DNA from 2 places in the Anaerostipes sp. AF04-45 genome. Region 2 is predicted to be linked to the other one. Evidence: predicted binding sites of a transcription regulator. Region 2 holds the regulator's gene; the other holds the start of a gene.
The links. Region 2 encodes HrcA, which represses chaperone genes, less so after heat shock. Its sites were predicted from a motif close to TGTTAGCACTCNNNNNNNNNGAGTGCTAACA; they were not measured.
Positions count from the first base shown of each region.

Region 1 (11,237 bases), on a different contig from region 2:
ACACGTCCCATTCGTCCGTCAAAGGCTGTCATACTGGAATTCACCTGCTGCATCAGATTATACATGTCTTTTATCATTTGTTCTTCCGGCAACTTTTTTCGCCTCCTTCTTACATATTTTAGGAATTGTAAATATTATACTTCTTTCTTTACTCTTTGTCTACCCTTTTGTACTGAAATGCATTTTTTATGTCATGAAAAAAAGAAGGCTGACGAGTTTATCAGCCTTCTCTTTGTTTCTGTATCTCTTTTACAATCAAACACCTTATGAAATCCGATTACATCATTCCCATTCCCGGTGCTCCTGCTCCAGCCGGCATTGCCGGTGCATCTTCTTTGATATTAGCAACAACAGATTCTGTTGTCAGTAAGGTAGATGCAACAGATGTTGCATTCTGTAATGCACTTCTTGTTACCTTAGCCGGATCAATGATGCCTGCTTCAATCATATTTACATATTTTCCATTTAATGCGTCGAATCCGAATCCAACTTCCTGTTCTTCAACTTTATTGATGATAACAGAACCTTCCAGTCCTGCGTTTGCAGCAATGTGGAATAATGGAGCCTGGAGAGCTTTGAGGATAATATTTGCACCTGTCTTTTCATCGCCCTCTAATTCTTCTGCCATCTTTGCAACCTTCTTGGAAGCATGGATATAAGCAGAACCGCCGCCGAAAATAATACCTTCTTCAACTGCTGCCTTTGTCGCTGCCAGGGCGTCTTCCAGACGAAGTTTACTTTCTTTCATCTCTGTCTCTGTCGCCGCACCTACACGGATAACTGCAACACCACCGGATAATTTTGCGAGTCTTTCCTGTAATTTTTCTTTATCAAATTCAGAAGTTGTCTCATCCAGCTGACCCTTGATCTGTCCGATTCTTGCCTGAATTGCATCCTTAGATCCTTCTCCGTCAACAATCACTGTGTTTTCTTTTTCAACTTTTACAGATTTTGCACGGCCTAACTGATCGATCGTTGTTTCTTTCAAATCTAATCCGACTTCCTCAGAAATCACAGTTCCTCCTGTAAGGATTGCAATATCCTCTAACATCGCTTTTCTTCTGTCACCGTATCCAGGTGCCTTCACTGCACACACAGAGAATGTTCCGCGCAGTTTATTAACGATCAATGTTGTCAGTGCTTCGCCTTCAATATCTTCTGCGATGATCAGAAGTTTCTTTCCGCTCTGTACGATCTGCTCTAAGATTGGAAGGATATCCTGAATATTAGAAATCTTCTTATCTGTGATCAGGATATATGGGTCTTCTAATTCAGCGACCATTTTTTCCATGTCTGTTGAGAAGTAAGCAGATAAATATCCGCGGTCAAACTGCATACCTTCCACTAAATCTAATTCTGTCTTCATTGTCTTAGATTCTTCGATTGTGATAACACCGTCGTTAGACACCTTTTCCATAGCATCCGCAACTAACTCCCCGACTTCCTCATCACTGGCAGAAATTGCAGCAACTTTTGCGATCTGATCTTTGCCGTTTACTTTGCTGCTCATCTCAGCGATTGCTTCTACTGCCGCATCTGTTGCCTTTTTCATTCCTTTTCTTAAAATAATCGGATTTGCACCTGCCGCAAGGTTTTTCATTCCTTCATTTACCATTGCCTGGGCTAAAACAGTGGCTGTTGTAGTACCATCACCCGCAACATCATTTGTCTTTGTTGCAACTTCTTTTACAATCTGAGCACCCATGTTCTCGAATGCATCTTCTAATTCAATCTCTTTTGCGATTGTCACACCGTCGTTTGTGATCAGAGGAATACCAAAAGATTTATCTAACACTACATTTCTTCCTTTTGGTCCGATGGTAACTCTGACTGTATCTGCTAACTGGTTTACACCTGCTTCTAACGCTTTTCTTGCATCAATTCCGTATTTGATTTCTTTTGCCATGATTCGTCTCCTCCAAAAATCCTATTCTACAACTGCTAAAATATCGTTCTGTTTTACGATGATGTATTCATCATCTCCACATTTCACTTCAGTTCCCGCATATTTGGAATAGATGACTTTCTGTCCCTTTTCTACTTCCATTTTCACTTCATCCGTTCCAGGTCCGACTGCGACAACTTCGGCTTCCTGCGGTTTTTCCTGAGATGCTGTTGTCAACACGATTCCGGATTTTGTTGTAGTCTCAGCTTCCAGCTGTTTCAGCACTACTCTGTCTCCTAATGGTTTTAAATTCATATCATTACCTCCTAAAATTCAGATGAAATTCTTTTGTCTTATTTACCCGATTATTGTTAGCACTCACTCTCATCGAGTGCTAATCACAAAATATAGTATAACACCCTATCAAAAAATTGCAAGGGCTTTTTTGAAAAATTTTTTCACTTTTCACCGTCTGGCCGGTAGATATCTCCAAACTCTTTCCGGGCCTTTTTCGTGCACTCTCTTACAAAATCTGTCTTTGCCCTTGTATAGGCATCCCTGTCATGTTCATATTTTTTCTGAAAACCAGTCTTTAATTTCCCGTATTCTTCTGCCGCCTCCCGATGCCGTTTCAAATAATCCCGGAAATAAAGTTCATCCCAGTCCCCCGGATACCTTACATGGAGATGATAGACTTTCTTTGCAAATCCCTGTAAAGTATAACCTTTCATAAACATCATATGCGGGGGAGGATTCCTCGGCTTCTTCTCATAGATATATCCTTCCTTCTCCACCGCCCGGATCAGGTCCTTCAGGTCGCAGTGTTCTTCAATTTCCAAAAGGATATCAATCGTAGGCTTAGCCAAAAGCCCTTTCACAGCCGTGCTGCCGATGTGACTGATCCTCGCCACCTGGCCCCGCCCAATCGAATGAAGCAGCAGTTTCTTTTCATTTTCATACATCTGCTTCCATTCTTCCTTATGGCCGCACAAAACGATGGGAAAAAGTTCCCACAGTTCTTCATTGGACATCTCTGTAAGATTTTTCATCTTCATCTCCTTCATTGTTTCCAAAAATTAAACAAAGTAGTCAAACACACTCTGCGGAGCATTCTTCATTTCTCAGAAAATGAAAAGATAAGCCGTTATAAAACGGCTTATCTCTCTTCTGCTTCTATTTAGGCTGATAAGAGCTCTTCATAGAAACAATGCGGTTAAATACCATGTGATCCTTTGTTGTATCTTTTGTGTCCAGGCAAAAATACCCCTGTCTGACAAACTGGAAGCTGTCCCCAGGAGCTGCCTCCTCAAGAGACGGCTCAACATAGCAGTCTTTTAATATTATGAGAGAATCTGGATTTAAATTAACAGATCCATCCTCGTTATACACGCCTTTTTCCTCATCTACAATATTTTCATATAAACGGACTTCGGCCTTTTTTGCAAAAGGAGCGGCAACCCAGTGAATGGTCCCCTTCACTTTTCGTCCGTCGGGGCTGTTGCCTCCTCTGGATTCCGGATCATAGGTACAGAGTACCTCTGTGACATTTCCGTCCTCATCGGTCACGTAGTCTGTGCAGGTCACAAAATATCCGTTCATCAGACGCACTTCGTTGCCGGGATACAGACGGAAATACTTCTTCGGCCTCTCAATCTTAAAATCATCCCGCTCTATATACAGTTCTCTGCAAAACGGCACTTTTCTTGTGCCCATCTCTTCATTTTCCTGATTATTTTTTACTTCCATATACTCTACCTTGTCTTCCGGGTAGTTTGTAATAACCAGCTTAATTGGGTCCAGGACAGCCGATACCCTTGGCTTTTTCAGCTTCAGGTCATCTCTGATGCAGTACTCAAGCATGGCATAATCAACGGAGCTGTGACTCTTAGCCACACCGACCAGCTCCATAAACCTGCGGATGGATTCCGGAGTATATCCACGGCGTCTCAGTGCAGACAGCGTCACAAGCCTCGGATCATCCCAGCCGTCCACGATTCCGTCATCCACCAGCTTCTTGATATAGCGTTTTCCCGTGACTACATTGGTAAGATAAAGTTTTGCAAACTCAATCTGCTTCGGCGGATGTACAAACTCGCACTCTTTTACAACCCAGTCATATAGCGGCCTGTGATCCTCAAACTCCAGTGTACAGATGGAATGGGTCACGCCTTCAAAGGCATCCTCCAGCGGATGCGCAAAATCATACATCGGATAAATGCACCAATCGTCACCTGTATTGTGATGTTCCATTCTGGCAATACGGTAAAGGATCGGGTCCCTCATGTTCATATTGCCGGAAGTCATATCAATCTTAGCCCTGAGCACCTTGCTTCCGTCTTCAAACTCTCCATTTTTCATTGCGCGGAATAATGCAAGGTTTTCTTCCGGTGTACGGTCTCTGTACGGACTGTTTTTTCCCGGTTCCGTCAGCGTTCCCCTGTATTCCCGGATCTCCTCCGGCGTCAGGTCGCACACGTAGGCCTTTCCTTTCTTGATCAGGAACTCTGCACATTCATACATACGGTCAAAATAATTGGATGCAAAATAAATCGTCTGGTCATAATCTGCTCCAAGCCACTCCACATCCTCTTTGATCGAATCTACATACTCGGTCTTTTCCTTCGTCGGATTCGTATCGTCAAACCGGAAATGAAAATCTCCGCCGTACTCTTTCGCCAGTCCATAGTTTAAAAGGATTGATTTGGCATGTCCGATATGCAGGTAGCCGTTTGGCTCCGGCGGGAACCTGGTCACAATTTTTTCGTATTTCCCTTCTTTCAGATCTTCTTCAATGATCTGTTCTATAAAATTTTTTGAGATCGCCTCTTCCATCGTGTCTCCATTCCTCCATACTTTTCATTATTCTCTAATAATATAAGACATATTTTAAATACAATCAAGGGCTTCTCTTACATTTGCGACGCCCAAAAGCCGCATGTTTGTCCTGATCTTTAAGCTGTCCACATTTGCCTTGGGAAGGATGCAGGTTTTAAATCCAAGCTTTTCCGCCTCTTTGATCCTCTGGTCTCCCTGGGATACTCTCCGTACCTCGCCTACCAGCCCGACTTCCCCGAAGATGATCGTATCTTCCGGGAGAGGTATGTTTTTATAGCTGGATGCAATGGCCAGAATAATCCCCAGGTCAATCGCCGGCTCTACCAGCCTCATGCCTCCGGCCAGGTTCACATAGGCGTCACAGCCGCCCAGCTGGAGACCGACCCTTTTTTCCAAAACTGCCATAAGAAGATTGACCCTATTATAGTCAATTCCCACCGCTGTTCTCCTCGGCATCTGAAAACTCGTGGGAGAGATCAGTGCCTGAATCTCGATAAGAATCGGCCTGGTTCCCTCCAGGGAACATACTACCACAGAACCGGAGGCGTCCACAGGGCGCCCGTTCAGCATCATCTTGGACGGATTCTCCACCTCTGTAAGACCATCTGCGCACATCTCAAACACACCGATCTCATTTGTGGAGCCGAAGCGGTTCTTCACTCCCCGCAGAATCCGGTATGCCGCCTCCCTCTCCCCTTCAAAATATAGGACCGTATCCACCATATGCTCCAGTGTCCTGGGCCCTGCCACGACACCTTCCTTTGTCACATGTCCGACAATGAAGACTGCGATATTTTCTTCTTTTGCGATCCTCATCATCTGAGCCGTCACTTCCCGGACCTGGGATACACTTCCCGCTGCCGCGGTCAGTTCTTCACTGAACATCGTCTGGATGGAGTCTATCACGACAAACTCCGGGCGGACTTTGCGGATTCCCTCGAGGATCTCCTCCAGAATCGTCTCACAGAACAGAAGAAGTTCATCCTCAAATGCCCCGATCCTCTCTGCACGCATCTTAATCTGATGTGCGGACTCCTCCCCGGAAACATATAAAACTTTCCGCTTTGCATTTACTAAATTCCTGCAGACTTGGAGCAGCAGAGTAGACTTTCCGATCCCCGGGTCTCCGCCCACTAAAGACAGAGAGCCGGTCACAATTCCTCCTCCGAGAACTCTGTCCAGCTCACCTATGCCTGTCGGAATACGTTCCTCACTCTTTATAGAAACCTCTGACATATTCATAGGAGAGGCAGAAGCCCGCCTGGGCTTTGCCCCTCCCTTTTTTGTCACTGATTGTTTTTCTTCTACAAAGGTATTCCACGATTTGCAGGCCGGACACTGTCCCAGCCACTTGGATGATTCATGTCCGCACTCACTGCAGAAAAAGACGGTTTTTGCCTTTGCCATATCAGTTCCTGCTCCTTACTGTTTCTTCACACGGACCATAGCCGTCATGCCCGGATTCAGTTCCACACTCAGAGTGAGTTTTCCTCCTAGATTGGCCTTCATGTTTCCAACATTTATATTGTCTATATATACGCGGTATTCCTGTTCAGGCTCCACTTCAAGCGTTACCTGGACATCTTCTGATGCCTCGATCTCAAATGCCACTCCGTCTGTTGTTGCAGCAAAATTGTGGACGGCGGAACCCGGTACAGATTCAAAGATCAGCTGTCCGTTTTTGTCCAGCTTTGTCATTGTCTTGAAGGTTTTCACTTTGTACATATCCCCTTCAAATTCGATCTTGTCCTTTTTGGCTTTCGTATCTAATGTGTAATCCCCGAAGCTTAATGTCCCATTTTCTTCGCTGCGAAACAACTCTGTTACCACTGACATGTTCTTATCCTCCTATTAAATCTGCATTTGTTATTTTATTATATAATATTTGCTGCTTATTTACTAGCATCCTTTATCGAAAAAGTAAGGTTTTTGTCTTTTGCTCCGATCGTAAGCGCTGCTTCGTCCCGAAGCTCACCGCTTAAGATCTTATCTGCCAGCACATCCTCGATCTCACTCTGGATCACACGGCGCAGCGGTCTTGCACCGTACGTCTCACTGTACCCTTTGTCTGCCAGCAGTGAAACGGCATTGGACGTGATCTTTACCGAGATCCGATGGTTTTTCATCAGCTGTTCCTTTAAATTGTTCAAAAAGAGTTTTGCAATTTCCCGGAGCTCATCTTTAGTCAGCATGGTAAATACAATCGTTCCGTCTATTCTGTTCAGGAATTCGGGCTTGAAAATCTGCCGCACCTCCTCCATCACACCCTGAGTCATCTTCTCATGATTCTTTTCCTTATCGGAAGTTCTGACAAACCCAAGCTGTTTCGGAGAAATGATCCTGGACGCGCCCGCGTTGGAAGTCATAATAAGCACTGTGTTTTTGAAATCGACTTTTCTTCCGTTGGAGTCTGTAATATGTCCGTCATCCAGCACCTGAAGCAGGATATTAAATACATCCGGATGCGCTTTTTCAATCTCATCCAGCAGGATCACAGAGTATGGATGCCTTCTGACCTGCTCACTCAGCTGTCCGCCTTCTCCGAAACCGACATATCCGGGAGGTGATCCGATGATCTTTGATACGCTGTGCTTTTCCATGTATTCAGACATGTCTACGCGGATCAGGTCTTCTTCCCTTCCGAACATGGCTTTCGCAAGACTCTTGGAAAGCTCTGTTTTACCCACACCGGTAGGCCCTAGAAATAAGAAGGAACCGATGGGGCGTTTTGGATCTTTCAGGCCAACCCTGCTGCGCTTTATGGCTCTGGCCACAGCTTCCACGGCCTTATCCTGTCCTATCACCTGTTTGTGAAGAATTTTTTCAAGATTCCGAAGTCTCTCCATCTCTCCCTGTTTCAGCTGGTTCACCGGTATCTTGGTCCAAAGAGAAATGATCTCCTCCACATCTTCCATCTCAATGGAAGGTATCTTCTTCTGCTGGTTTTCCATCCTGCGGTACTTCTTCTCAAGACTTTTGCCGAGTTCCTCTTTTTTGCTCTTCAGTTCTCTTGCTTTTTCAATCTGCCCGCTGCTGATGTAAGCTTCCATTTCTTTTACAATCTGCTTTTGCTGCTCCTGTTCCTCTTTCATATCCGACGGCACTTTCAAAGACTTCATCCGCTTTTTGGCACAGGCCTCGTCCAGAACGTCGATTGCTTTGTCAGGCAGAAACCGGTCGTTGACATACCGGCAGGAAAGATCCACCGCATAGGAAGTCACCTCTTCAGGAATCAGCACTCTGTGATGAGATTCAAACTTATATTTGAGCCCTTCAAGGATCTTGACTGCTTCTTTCACCGAAGGCTCCTCCACCAAAATAGACTGAAACCTCCGCACAAGTGCTGCATCCTTCTCAAAGTATTTGGTATATTCCTCGCTGGTTGTAGCCCCGATCAGCTGAAAGTCTCCCCGTGCGAGAGAGGGCTTCAGGATGTTGGATGCGTCCATGGCTCCCTCAGAACCGCCTGCCCCGATCATCGTGTGAATTTCGTCAATAAAGAGAATCACTGAAGGATCTTCCGTCACCTCGGAAATAATCTGTTTCATCCGCTCCTCAAACTCCCCCCGGTACTTCGTCCCTGCGATCACTCTTGTCAGATCCAGAGAGAGCAGTCTCTTATCCTTTAGATTAAGGGGCACGTTACCCTGCACGATCCTCGCAGCCAGCCCTTCAACGATAGCGGTCTTTCCCACACCCGGGTCTCCGATCAGACAAGGGTTATTTTTGGACCTCCTGCACAATACCTGCATCAGCCGCTCCATCTCGTCTTCTCTTCCGATCATTGGATCCAGTTCGTCGTCCTTTGCCTTCTGAGTCAGATCTGTGCTGAACTTCTCCAAAATATTTTCTCCGGCTCCGTCTTCCGTGAAATAATCATCCGGTGAACTGTTAGAAAATTCGTTCTTGGCAGATTTATAATCGATTCCCATTGTCACCAATGTATCAATGAATATGGCATCCACCGGAATCTTTTGCTGTGCCAGCAGCTGAACCGCTTCATTTTCGCCGTCCTTCAAAACCGCCAGCAGAACATGCTCTGTGCCGAGCACATCACTTCCGTACTTAACTGCCATCTGGGCGGCAAGGCTTAAAATCTCCTCTGTCCTGGGAGTAAAGGTTTTTACCTTTGTACGCCTCTTTTTTTCTGCAGTACGCGCCTTGAAAGCTTCTGAAAAAATCTCCTCAGACACCCCGTGCATCTTCAGTATCTCACAGGCCAGAGACCCCTTCATTTTAAGCAGTCCAAGCAAAAGAGACAAAGTTTCTATATGTTCTGCTCCAAGCCTCGCGGATATCTTTCCCGCCTCCTCCAATGCATGGCTTAAATATCTGGTAAGTGGTAATTTTCTCATTCTGTCCTCCTAATTTCTGTCAAGCTGTCCATATACGTGGCCAATCAGCTGATATAATTCTTCTCTCGTCACACCCTTGCAGATGGCCTGCGCCACCAAAATCTGAAGGCTCTCTTCCAATTCCTCCAGCTGCTTTGCCTTTTCATTGGCATCCACGCTTACGACTGCGCCTTTCCTCCGGTCCAGCTTCAAATAGCCTTCTTCTCTTAATATAGCATATGCTTTATTTACCGTATGCATGTTTACTCCTAAGATTTGTGCCAGCTGGCGCACCGACGGCAGGGACTCGCCATCCTGGATGTCGGAACACGCAATACCAACGATGATCTGGTTTCTCAGTTGAATATAAATGGCCTGATCGCTGTTAAAATCTACTTCAAGCAGCATATTCATCACTTCCTTCTTTCATATCTTTTGTTATACTTAGACTATAATAAATAGCACGGAATGTCAATGTAAAAAAATAGAGAAGCAGGGCAGAGAATTTCTTCTCCATCCTGCTTCCCGAATACAAGTTTTTACGCCTCGTCGATAGCTTTTCCTATGTCATTTCTTTTATATTTGTTTGCAAAATCGATCCATTCTGTGGCCTCGTATGCATTTTTACGGGCAGCTTTCAGGTCACCGCCCTTTGCCACGACGCCGAGTACCCGTCCGCCGTTGGTCACGATCTTGTCTCCGTCAAACTTTGTCCCCGCATGGAACACATAGTAGTCATCCTGGTCTTTAAACTTATCGAGTCCCTTGATCTCAAAACCCTTCTCATACTTTTCCGGATATCCGTCAGATGCGAGCACCACACAGACTGCCGCATTTTCCTCAAATTCCAGAGTAACATCGGAAAGTTTCCCGTCAATACAGGCTTCCATCACTTCGATCATATCATTTTTCATCCGGGGCAGGACTACCTGCGCCTCCGGATCTCCGAATCTGGCGTTATATTCCAGTACCTTCGGTCCGTCTTCTGTAAGCATCAGCCCTGTGAACAAAATGCCTGTGAACGGACGCCCTTCGGAAGCCATGGCATCCATCGTCGGCTGGTATACATATTTTTCACAGAATTCTTCCACTTCTTTCGTGTAGAATGGACTCGGAGAAAAGGTTCCCATACCTCCAGTGTTGAGTCCTTTGTCTCCGTCTTTGGCACGCTTGTGATCCTGTGCGGAAGTCATGCACCGGATGGTCTTTCCGTCGCAGAAAGCCAATACAGAAACTTCTCTGCCGGTCATAAACTCTTCGATAACGATCTCATTGCCGGCATCCCCAAACTGTTTGTCCAGCATTAAAGTCTTAACGCCCGCCTTTGCTTCCTCCAGAGTCTCACAGATCAAAACTCCCTTGCCCAGTGCCAGTCCGTCAGCCTTGAGTACGATCGGCATCTTAACGTTCTCGAGGTAAGCGAGTGCCTGCTCTGGATCGGTGAAATTCTCATAGGATGCTGTTGGAATATTGTATTTTTTCATCAGATCTTTGGAAAACGCCTTGGAACCCTCGATGATCGCCGCATTTTTGCGGGGACCGAACACTCTGAGTCCTTCGGCTTCAAAAGCGTCTACGACACCTCCAACAAGCGGATCATCCATTCCGATGATCGTCAGACCGATTTGTTTTTCCTTTGCGAACGCCACCAGTTTGTCAAACTCCATGGCTTTGATGTCCACGCACTCTGCAAACTCCGCAATACCCGCGTTCCCAGGGGCACAGTAAATTTTGTCTGCTTTCGGGCTCTTTGCCGCTGCCCAGGCAATGGCATGTTCTCGTCCTCCGCTGCCAACAATCAGTATATCCATCCTTTTATCCTTTCTTTTATTTCTTAATCTTTACATGTCCTTCTGAAACTGAAACTCTTCCCTCTGCGATCAGATTGATCACCTCAGGAAGGATCACCCACTCCGCCTGTTCCATGATCCGTCTCTGCAGAACTTCCGGTGTGTCATCGTCTCTTACCTCTACAGCCTTCTGCATAATGATCGGACCCGTATCCGTACCTTCATCTACAAAATGAACGGTGGCGCCTGAAATTTTGACACCTCTCTGAAGCGCCTGTTCATGGACTTTCAGTCCATAGCACCCTTTCCCGCAGAAAGACGGAATCAAAGACGGATGAATGTTGATGATCCTGTTTTCAAACTCACGGATGATTTTATCAGGTATTACTACGA
Region 1 covers NZ_QTXQ01000002.1:380,540-391,776, forward strand. Annotated here, with positions in the region: gene DWV34_RS04750 (hypothetical protein) at 1-92, opposite strand, end outside; gene groL (chaperonin GroEL) at 278-1,906, opposite strand; gene DWV34_RS04760 (co-chaperone GroES) at 1,928-2,200, opposite strand; gene DWV34_RS04765 (GrpB family protein) at 2,344-2,934, opposite strand; gene DWV34_RS04770 (glutamine--tRNA ligase/YqeY domain fusion protein) at 3,059-4,717, opposite strand; gene radA (DNA repair protein RadA) at 4,772-6,127, opposite strand; gene DWV34_RS04780 (hypothetical protein) at 6,143-6,556, opposite strand; gene DWV34_RS04785 (ATP-dependent Clp protease ATP-binding subunit) at 6,613-9,075, opposite strand; gene DWV34_RS04790 (GntR family transcriptional regulator) at 9,085-9,462, opposite strand; gene purD (phosphoribosylamine--glycine ligase) at 9,594-10,865, opposite strand; gene purN (phosphoribosylglycinamide formyltransferase) at 10,882-11,237, opposite strand, start outside.
Region 1: DWV34_RS04760 (co-chaperone GroES) is a predicted target of HrcA. The motif match lies at 2,255-2,285, and genes of this name have one in related genera.

Region 2 (11,237 bases):
TGATAAATTTCCTCCTAAAATAAATCTTTCTATATTTCCAATGCTTTCGCTTGATTTCCTCAAGTGTCTTACATTTAGTTCGCTACTTTTACCATACTGTGCCGAAGTACGCTTTCTTTATACATATATCCTTTTTGAAGCTCTTCGACCACTACATTTTCTCCGGCTTCTTCGTCTTCCACGTGCATCACCGCATTGTGGAGATTGGCGTCGAACTCTTTGCCCTCGGCATCCATGGCCTTTACTCCCAGTTCATCGAGAGTTCCCATAAGCTGCTTATAAATCTGTTCGATGCCCTGAACAAATGGAGAATCTTTTTCTTCCTCTGCCACGGCCTGAAGTCCCCTCTCAAAGTTGTCGACTACCGGCAGAAGCTTTTCTAAAACTCCCATGGCTCCCATGTCATATCTCTGGACAAACTCTTTGGCCGTCCGCTTTCTAACATTCTCAAACTCTGCCATGAGACGCTGATACTTATCGGTCAGCTCACCGATCTGCTGGTCTTTTTCCTTTATCAGATCATCCGCTTTCTGCTTTTTCGATGCCTTCTTGTCTGTCTTCTTAGCCTCTTTTGTTTTTTGGGTCTCTTTTTCTTCTGTGGCTGTATTTTCTTTCATTTCTTCTTCCTGAACTTTTTTCTCTTCTCCCATAATGCACCTTCCCTCCTATGGTTTTTTCTTGAACAGATCGTTGATCTCATCCGTCAGATTCTGGAGTGTCTTCACAACCCTCTTGTAATCCATCCGTTTCGGACCAATAATCCCGATTGTTCCGGTTCCGCCTTCCTCCAGTTCATAAGTGGCTGTCACAATGCTGCAGTCCCTCATGTTCTTCACCGGCGCCTCATCTCCGATGTAAACCTGAATTCCGTGGTGGTCATCACTTTCCAATGTGTCGCCCACCAGCTTGTTCAGTGCCTTCTTTTCCACTAAAGCATCTAAAAGCTCGGTAGCTGTCTCCGGCGAGCCAAGCTCGGGATACTTTAAGATATTGGAAGCACCTCCCGTATAAATCTCCAGCTGGTCCGCATTGTGGATAACGACTGCGATCTCCTCCAAAATCTTTTCCAGTATCTGGCTGTGGATTCCGGCCTGATCCTTCATCGTCTGGATCAGCTCCAGGTTGATTTCCTTCAGAGTCAGCCCCTGGAGAAAGGAGTTTAATAATACGTTCAGTTTCAGGACTTCGTCATTTGCCAGTGGTTTTTCCACGTCCATGATCTGGTTTTTTACGACATTGCCGTCTGCCACGATAACCGCCAGCAGACTGTACTCATCCACCTGGGAAAGCTGCACAAACTTGAGCTTTGTATTTTTGTACTGAGGGGCAGATACCATCGTCGCATAATTCGTACTGGACGCCAGGACATTGGCAACCTGCTTCAGCATCACTTCCATCTTGTCAACTTTCTTGACAAGCTCCAGCCGTTCTTCTTCGTCCGACTCCCGATCCTGCATCAGCTGGTCCACATAAAAACGATATCCCAGATCCGAAGGTATCCGCCCGGCCGACGTGTGCGGCTGCAGAATGAATCCCAGATCCTCAAGGTCCGCCATTTCATTGCGGATCGTTGCGGAACTTAAGTTCAGTCCCTCCATCTTGGAAATCGTCCTGGAACCAACGGGTTCCCCGGTCTCCAGATAATTTGCTATAATCGCTTTTAGTATTAGTCTTTTACGATCATTTAAATCCATGGTATCTTTCCTTTCATTATTAGCACTCATCTTAAACGAGTGCTAATATCTATAACATAAGTTATCACTTTTAAATTTCATTGTCAACCCCTCCTATTATTTTTTTTAAAATTGTCTCCTGGCTTTCCAAATAAAATATAGTAGGAACCTGTTTTTCTGAACATGGTTCCTACTATATCCAATCTTTATTCTGATTTTTTCATCTTACGGCAAAACTGAAAGCAGTTCTTCTTTCGCTCTGTTCAGTTCACCGGCCTGTTCCCTCGTAATCTTTTCAAGCTTCACACGTTTGAGCGCTTTTTTTAAATCTGCCGCTGCATCTTTGATGGCTTTCTTCTTTTCTTTTTCGATCTCTTTCTTGTGCTCTGCAAGATACTGTTCCGCCCTGACAAGTGTCTCTTCCGCCTCATGATAGGACTGAACCGCTTCTTTGTGTTCCTCATCAAATGCTGCATTTTCTTTTGCATTCCGGATTGCCTGTTCGATCTCTTCCTCCGACATATTGGAACTTGAGGTGATCACAACGCTCTGTTCCTTTCCGGTCCCCAGGTCTTTTGCCGATACCTTCAGGATACCATTGACATCGATATCGAAAGTCACTTCAATCTGAGGCACCCCTCTCACGGCCCGTTTGATCCCCTTGAGCCGGAAATTGCCGATGACCTTGTTTTCATTGGCCATCATCCGCTCTCCCTGGAGAACCTTGATATCCACGGCTGTCTGGAAATTAGCGCCTGTAGTAAAGATCTGGCTGTGACGGGTCGGAATTGTCGAGTTGCGCTCAATAATCCTTGTAGCCATTCCTCCCATTGTCTCTATAGACAGGGAAAGCGGGGTTACGTCCATGAGCAGCACTTCATTGGTTCCGGCCTCTCCTGCCAGTTTCCCTCCCTGGATGGCGGCCCCCAGCGCGACACACTCATCGGGATTTAAAGACTGGTCCGGGCGCTTTCCGGTGATCTCTGCCACCTTCCGCTGTACGGACGGAATTCTTGTAGATCCTCCCACCATCAGCACCCTGTTGATTTCTCCTGCGGACAGTCCCGCATCCTTCAGCGCGTTTCTGACCGGTTCTTCGGTTTTTGATACAAGGCTGTAAGTCAGCTCATCAAACTTTGTCCTCGTAAGCTGAATGTCCATGTGGTGTGTCTCACCCCGGTCCACGACGATGAACGGCAGGTTGATATTTGTCTCAGACATGCTGGAAAGTTCGATCTTAGCTTTCTCTGCGGCTTCCATGATCCGCTGCATTGCCTGGACATCTTTTTTCAAATCAATTCCATCTGTCTTCTTAAAAGTTTCCACCAGATACGCTGCCACTGCCTCATCAAAATCATCACCTCCCAGGTGATTGTTTCCTGAAGTTGCCAGCACCTCGATCACGCCGTCTTCGATCTGAATGACCGACACATCGAAAGTACCGCCTCCCAGGTCATAGACCATGATCTTTTGCTCCGTCCCGTTATCCAGACCGTAGGCCAGCGCCGCAGCGGTAGGTTCATTTATGATGCGCTTTACCTCAAGACCTGCGATCCTTCCCGCATCCTTGGTAGCCTGTCTCTGGGCGTCATTAAAATATGCAGGCACGGTGATCACTGCCTCCGTCACTTCCATACCCAGATAGCTCTCGGCATCCTGCTTTAACTTCATCAGGATCTGGGCGGAAATCTCCTGTGGGAGATATTTCTTTCCGTCGATCTTCACCCTGTAATCCGTCCCCATATGCCGTTTAATAGATGACACTGTCCGTTCCGGGTTCGCCGCAGACTGCCTTTTGGCCGCATCTCCGATCAGTCTTTCTCCGTTTTTGGTCAAAGCCATGACCGACGGCGTCGTCCTTGAACCTTCTGCATTATGTATGACAACGGCTTTTCCGCCTTCCATCACGGCAGTACAGCTGTTGGTCGTCCCTAAATCAATCCCTATGATCTTACCCATAAGTCCTCCTGTTTATGTTCCGTTGTTAACAAGGCCTGCAGCAGAAATTGATAAAACAATTCAGCATAATAAGCTGCATGCAGCAGCTGCTTCCCATCGTACTTCTTCCATATCCGGAGCCCATGTTCTGATACCAGCTTCCGCTCTGCTGAATCTGCTTTAAAAGCATCTGGTATTCCATGTTGGAAGGGTCCATCTGCACAGCTGTCTGCGCATGTTCCAGCGCGGTTACGTTGTTGCCGATGCCCATGTTTGCCACAGCGCTGAAATAAAACCACTGTGCATTTCTCTCGGATATACTTCCGAGCACCTGAAGAGCCTCCCGGTAATGACCTGCCCGCAGATAATTATAGGCGGCCGTCATCTCTGCCGAACCGGTTCCGGCATTGCCGTATCCCCCGTAGGAGGACTGTCCTCCCTGATATGGATTTCCATATGGGTTTCCGCCGGACGCTCCGTACTTTCTGAAGTCCATGATCTTTTTATAGGCCTCCTGGATTTCTTTAAATTTCCGCTCTGCGTATTCCGGCTGATTTAAGTTAGCATCCGGATGATATTTCTTGCTCAGCCTCCGGTATGCTTTTTTTATTTCCTCATCGGTCGCATCCTGGGATACGCCTAAGATTGTATATGCTTCATCCATCTCATTCTTCCTCACTGCCTTTTCTTCTGTTCTTTGCGATCTCAAATTTCGTCCATACTCCAGAATAAATGATATTCCTGAGAATTTCAATATCCTTCAAGATCGGCAGTCGTTCAAACACAGCGGCACACTCCGTCATCATCATGGTCAGGACCGTCTCTGCTCTCTGATCAAACTCTTTGCCCTCCGCATATAAACTCCATGGATTGTACCGTCCATTCTTCAGATCATCGGATAAATCTTCGTAGGCATCCATCAGATAAATGAACTTTCCAAGAAAGAATCCCATCGTTCTCAGATCATCAGACCACTCATCCTCCCGGAAGACAAAAATCTCTCCGAGCATCGTTCCCGTGAGGCCTGCCACACGATCCAGCTGATCCGTGTTTTCCTTCTCACAGACTGAAAGCTTCTTTATATAATCTCTGACAGCCCGGCTCTGTCTCGGATATCTCCGAGTGATCTCCATACATGATTTCCTGAGGCTATCCGCCAGCAGAAGACTTTTAAGCTTCTTCTCGTCCTGCCAGTCATCCAGCAGATTATAATAAGTAAGAAGAATTCCCATATCCGCCGCATAGTCACTCAGCTGATTGCACATAACCTTCTGCCTCTTTGCTGGATGGAGTCCGCAGAAATGCTTGCCGGAATGAAGCTTCGGCTCATAAAGCCCGTTTAATAAAATGGTAAGAAACGTCATGTCAAAGCTCAGTGTCAGCTGGCCTTTCTTTCCGTAATGCTTATAGAGCCTCCGGCACAGTCCGCAGTAATAGGCACGGTACCGTTCATAATCTTTGATCTTCATCTCAGGCTTATTGACAATCAAATATCCAAACATGCAAACCTCCTTTTACGATCTCGCCTGGAATTCTTTCCGGCATTTCGGACAGGTGATCACGATATTCCCCTTACCCTTCGGCACTCTGATATCCTGACCGCAGCCCGGACACCGGAAAAACTTGTTCGTTTTCCGCTGTTCAAAATGAAGCTTCTTCTTCCTGAAAAACCCGGTAATCTTGCTGGTCTTCCTGAGGAATGCCGCATTTTCAGCCGATCTCTTCGCAATATTCCTGGAAAAAATCCTGAAATAGGAATAGATCAGCAAAAGAAGTCCCGCATAATAAAACACAAACGCCTTCTTTATAAAAATAGGAAGAAACATCCCCGCCAAAGCCAAAATCAGCAAAAATTTTGAAAGAGAATCTGTGCCGTAACGCCCTCTTAAAAAATTCTGAATCTTATCTCTCATCATCTCACCTTTCTTAACATTCAAATGCACCTCTAAGCAGCCTGCTCCAGCAGATATTACGTCCATTTTCCACATGATTGGAGTGAGGCATTCTAAGAGCCGAACGGAAATCATGTGGAAAATGTCATAGATAACATTATAGCATTTTCGTTTGATGGAAAACATAAAGAAATTATAAAATCTTTGAACTTTTTGTGTCATAGAAACATACATGCCTCATATAATGAACAAAGGAGATGATGAGATGACAGATTTAACAAGGCTTCGCATGGAGCAGGAAAAACTGAAATTAAATCAAAAATATGCCTCCCATTCCGATCCGTTTCACACAGAACCGGAAGAGAGCGCCAGCTACTGGTCTTTTCTGAAGCTTCGCACGATTTTTTCTATCATCCTGCTGCTGTTTGTCCTGTCCCTTTCTAAAACAGCAGGCTCCAGGGATGCAGAAAAGATCAAGTCCGTCATTCAGCACATCGACCAGAGAGACCCTTATACACAAAAAGCTCTCAATGAAATCCAAAAAAATTTCCATTAACCCTCAGACAGCCGCTTCCTCTTTCATGTGGAAGCGGCTGTCTGCTGATTATCTTTTCTTTGGTTTCGGCACCGGAAGTTCTTCAAAAGAAGCTCTCAGAAAACGGCAGAGCAGCTCCCGGTCTTCCAGCTCTTCTATGAGAAAATAGGGTTTTGCCCCGTCATAGGGCGGTTCTTTCGGACACTCAGGCAGGATTTCTTCTCCGGCCTTTGTGATCTTGACAAAAAATTGGTTGTCACAGACGACACCTATAAATTTTCCGTCCAGATAAATACCGTACTCTCCAAACATTTTTCTGTAAGAAACCTCTCCGGCACCCTCTGCCTGACCGCATACATATTCTGCGAATTCAACGCTTGAAGCCATATCTTCACCTCCTGTCATTATCCTTAGAATAGCAAAAGGAACAGGACAGCTGTATGTCCTGTTCCAAATCTTCTCTTTAATTTCCTTCTTTGACCTGGCAGAACTTCTTCTTTCCCTTTTTCAGGAGCAGACGTTCTTTGTCGTCAAAATCTGCCGAAGTAAACACCTGTTTAAAGTCTGTCACTTTCTCCCCGTTGACGGATACACCGCCCTGGGTCACAGTCCTTCTGGCATCAGATCTTGTAGAACAGAGTTTCGTATCTACCAGCAGAGTCAGGATATCAAGTCCCTCCTCAAGCTGTGCCTTGGAATACTCATGCACTGGCGCATCCTCACTGGCCGCACCCTGTACAAACAAGGCTTTTGCTCCGGCCTGTGCCTTCTTCGCCTCTTCTTCACCATGAACGATCTTTGTCACTTCATATGCCAGCACTTCTTTTGCCTTATTGATCTCGGCATCCTGAAGCGCTCCAAGTCTTCTCACTTCTTCCATCGGAAGGAACGTTAAGAGTCCGAGGCACTCTTCTACCTTCACATCTTCGATATTTCTCCAGTATTGATAAAACTCATATGGAGAAGTCTTTTCAGGGTCCAGCCAGACGGCTCCCGACATAGTTTTGCCCATCTTCACGCCGTCGCTTCTGGTAAGCAGGGTAAGTGTCAGCCCAAACGCATTTTTCTGCTCCTTGCGGCGGATCAGATCCGCACCCGCAAGAATATTGCTCCACTGGTCGTTTCCGCCCATTTCCAGAGTACAACCGTATCTGCGGTTCAACTCTAAGAAATCATATGCCTGCATGAGCATATAGTTGAATTCAAAAAACGTAAGTCCCTTCTCCATGCGCTGTTTGTAGCACTCAGCTGTCAGCATCTTGTTGACAGAAAAATGGACTCCGATCTCTCTTAAAAAGTCTACATAATTTAAATCTAAAAGCCAGTCAGCGTTGTTCTCAAGGATTGCTTTGTCATTGTCGAATGAGATGAACCGGGACAGCTGCTCCTTAAAACGCATGGCATTGTGTTCAATGGTTTCTTTTGTCATGATATTGCGCATGTCAGACTTGCCGGAAGGGTCTCCGATCATCGTCGTTCCGCCCCCTAAAAGGGCAATCGGTCTGTGCCCCGCTCTCTGCATATGCATCATGGCCATGACCGTGAGGAAATGTCCTGCGGTAAGGCTGTCTGCGGTAGCGTCAAACCCGATATAGAACGTTACTTTTTCCTTTCCAAGCAGATCGCGCAGTTCCTCGTGGGTCGTCTGAGCGATAAATCCTCTTTCCTGCAAAATATCGTATACATTTTCACTCATTGGTCTACTCCTTTATCTAAATTGTTCATTTTCAATTTCAGCCGTGTAATAGATTCTGGCTTTTACGGAAACTCTTCGATGATCTTTAACAGCAGTTCCCATGTCCTTTTAACGGAAGGAACAGAAAGCCTCTCACCAGTCGTGTGAATATCAAAGATATCCGGTCCGAAAGACACGATATCCAGTCCCTCGATTCTGGATGCAAAAATGCCGCACTCCAGTCCTGCGTGAATCATCTCCACTTTCATTTCCTTTCCGTACATCTGCCGGTAAGCCTTCAAAAATACGTCTCTTAAAACCGAATCCTTCTTGTATTCCCATGCAGGGTAATCGTTGACCCGCTCATAACTGCCGTTAAGCTTCCGGGCCAGAGACTCAAGGCAGCCTGCCAGCTCCTCTTTATAAAAAGGCGCCGAACTGCGCACACCGAAAGAAAATGAGATTTCTTCTCCGTCCATCTTAAGAATCCCCAGGTTTAATGAACTTTCCACCAGACCTTCGATATCCCGGCTCATCGTGTGAATGCCGTTTGGAGTATGGTTAAGAAAATAAAGCACTGCATCCTGCGCATCCTGAGTCAGGCAGTCCCTCTTTTCCATTTCAGAGAATTCCAGTCTCACTTCCATGCCGTCATCTGTACCCTGAACCTGCTCTTTAAAGTTCTGAAGCAGCTTTGCCGCCGCCTCTTCTATCGCTTCTCTGTCCTCACAGATCAATTCTGCATAACACTCGTTGGGAATGGCATTGTCTTTCTGCTCCAAAGCCCCATAGATTCGGCTTATATGAATCCCCTTTACGCAGCAGAGCAGCCGCCCCATCAGAATATGGGCATTCGCACGGTTTTTATCGATCTCGGTTCCCGAATGCCCGCCTAAAAGACCGGTAATGGAGACTCTGCACAGGCTTCCCTGCATCTCTTTATATTTAAGCGTGAGAGAAACCTTGACTGTCGTTCCCCCGGCACATCCCGCCAGCAGGATTCCTTCTTCTTCCGAGTCAATATTCAAAAGGTACTTTCCCTCAAGGACCGATGTGTCGAGGGCTGTAGCTCCCTCCATGCCCACCTCTTCCTCTGTGGTAAACACCACTTCCAGAGGAGGGTGCAGAATCGAATCATCATCCAGGAGCGCCAGGCAGTAGGCCACCGCGATACCGTCGTCTCCTCCCAGCGTCGTTCCCTTGGCAGAGACAAAGTCCCCGTCGATCTGAAGCTCCAGCGCGTCTTTTGTAAAATCCACCGGACTGCCCTGGTCCTTCTGGCATACCATATCCAGATGTCCCTGAAGGATCAGGGCAGGTTTATGGGCACAAGAAGGAGAGGCCTCCTTTTTGATGATCACGTTATAGTGATCGTCCTGAATCACAAAAAGGCCTCTCTTTTTGGCAAAGTCCACGCAGAAATCACTCACGGCCTTACAGTTGTAAGAGCCATGAGGAATCTTTGTCAGGATTTCAAAATATTTAAATACTTTTTTTGGTTCTAAATGGTCTAATACCCCAAAAGTCTTCACCTCTAATTTTTAAAACTGTGGATCGGCGCAGGAATCCTTCCGCCGCGGTTAATAAAATCATCACAGGAAAATTCATTGACCGGCATGACCGGAGCATATCCCAAAAGACCTCCGAATTCCACCTGGTCTCCCACATCTTTTCCGATGGCCGGGATGATCCTGACTGCGGTAGTCTTCTGGTTGATCATTCCGAGAGCCATCTCATCGGCGATGAGTCCCGCAATCGTTGATGCTTTTGTCTTTCCCGGAATAGCGATCATATCAAGTCCCACGGAGCAGACACAGGTCATAGCCTCTAATTTCTCCAGAGTCAGGGCGCCTGCATTGACCGCATCGATCATCCTCTGGTCTTCGCTGACCGGAATAAAAGCTCCGCTTAAACCTCCCACGTAAGAAGATGCCATGACACCGCCCTTCTTCACCTGGTCATTTAACATGGCAAGAGCCGCCGTAGTTCCCGGTGCACCTGTGTACTCCAGACCGATCTCCTCTAAAATCTCTCCAACGCTGTCACCCACTGCCGGGGTCGGCGCAAGGGAAAGGTCGATGATGCCGAACGGAATTCCAAGGCGTTTGGATGCTTCCTTGGCAACCAGCTGTCCCACTCGGGTAATCTTAAACGCTGTCTTCTTGATAGTCTCACAGAGAACTTCAAAATTCTCCCCGTGCACCAGCTCGATGGCACGCTTCACAACGCCGGGGCCGCTGACTCCCACATTGATCACGGAATCTGTCTCTGTCACGCCGTGGAAGGCGCCCGCCATAAACGGATTGTCATCCGGAGCGTTGCAGAATACGACAAACTTTCCGCATCCTAAACAGTCATTGTCTTTGGTCAGTTCGGCAGTCTCTTTGATCATCTCGCCGATCAGCTTTACGGCGTCCATGTTGATGCCGGTCTTTGTGCTTCCGACATTGACAGAAGAGCAGACAAAATCCGTTTCTGCCATGGCTTTCGGTATGGAACGGATCAGCAGTTCATCCGCTTTCGTCATGCCTTTGCTCACCAGTGCAGAATATCCTCCGAGGAAATTGACGCCCACCTGCTTTGCGGCCTTGTCAAGCACCTTTGCAAGCTCTACGAAGTCATCCGAAGTCTTGCAGACATTCCCCGCCACCAGTGCGATCGGAGTAATGGAAATCCTTTTATTTACGATAGGAATCCCAAACTCCTTTTCAATATCCTTCCCGGTTTTCACAAGATCTTTCGCCACTGTTGTGATTTTATTATAAATATTTTCTTTTACTTCAGAGAGGGTGGAGCCGACACAGTCCAGCAGGCTGATCCCGATGGTGATGGTTCTGACGTCCAGATTCATCTCTGAAATCATCTTATTTGTTTCGATTACTTCATTAATATTTATCATTTCAGACCCCCGTTAAATCCTGTGCATTACATTAAAAATTTTTTCGTTCTGTGCCTGAATGACAACGCCTAACTCTTCTCCGATCTGTTTTAATTCCTCTGAGAATATGGTGATATCTTTTGTCGCCTCGGAAGAATCCACAACCATCATCATGTTGAAAAATCCTCCTGTGATCGTCTGGGAAATATCCAGAATGTTCACGTGATTGTTGGCCAGATAGGTACAGACCTTTGCGATAATACCAACATTATCTTTCCCTACCACTGTAATTACTGTCTTATCCATTTTTAATCCTCCTAAAATATGTATCTTAACTGACTTTTGTGATGGATGAAATGCAGTCTCTTTTTGCTACTTCCATCAGAAAATCCGGCTTCTCTAATGCAACCTTAACGGTTTCATAGGCCAGCTCGGCAAAGTTGTTCTCCTTACTTAAATGTCCCAGATAAACCTTCTGGGTCTTTTCTGTCACTGTGTCTTCTATAAGCTGGGCGCACCGTTCGTTGGACAGGTGTCCGTGGTCTCCCAGTATGCGCCTCTTCAGATAATAGGGATAACTTCCCACCTGGAGCATATTCACATCATGGTTTGCCTCCACAAACAGGATATGGGAATCTCTGATTTT
Region 2 covers NZ_QTXQ01000006.1:96,762-107,998, forward strand. Annotated here, with positions in the region: gene dnaK (molecular chaperone DnaK) at 1-1, opposite strand, end outside; gene grpE (nucleotide exchange factor GrpE) at 75-650, opposite strand; gene hrcA (heat-inducible transcriptional repressor HrcA) at 666-1,694, opposite strand; gene dnaK (molecular chaperone DnaK) at 1,899-3,632, opposite strand; gene DWV34_RS17875 (J domain-containing protein) at 3,658-4,275, opposite strand; gene DWV34_RS10575 (DUF5685 family protein) at 4,277-5,113, opposite strand; gene DWV34_RS10580 (hypothetical protein) at 5,126-5,554, opposite strand; gene DWV34_RS10585 (hypothetical protein) at 5,769-6,059, shown strand; gene DWV34_RS10590 (TfoX/Sxy family protein) at 6,108-6,425, opposite strand; gene tyrS (tyrosine--tRNA ligase) at 6,502-7,734, opposite strand; gene DWV34_RS10600 (aminoacyl-histidine dipeptidase) at 7,797-9,245, opposite strand; gene DWV34_RS10605 (PFL family protein) at 9,248-10,612, opposite strand; gene DWV34_RS10610 (ACT domain-containing protein) at 10,625-10,897, opposite strand; gene DWV34_RS10615 (MBL fold metallo-hydrolase) at 10,923-11,237, opposite strand, start outside.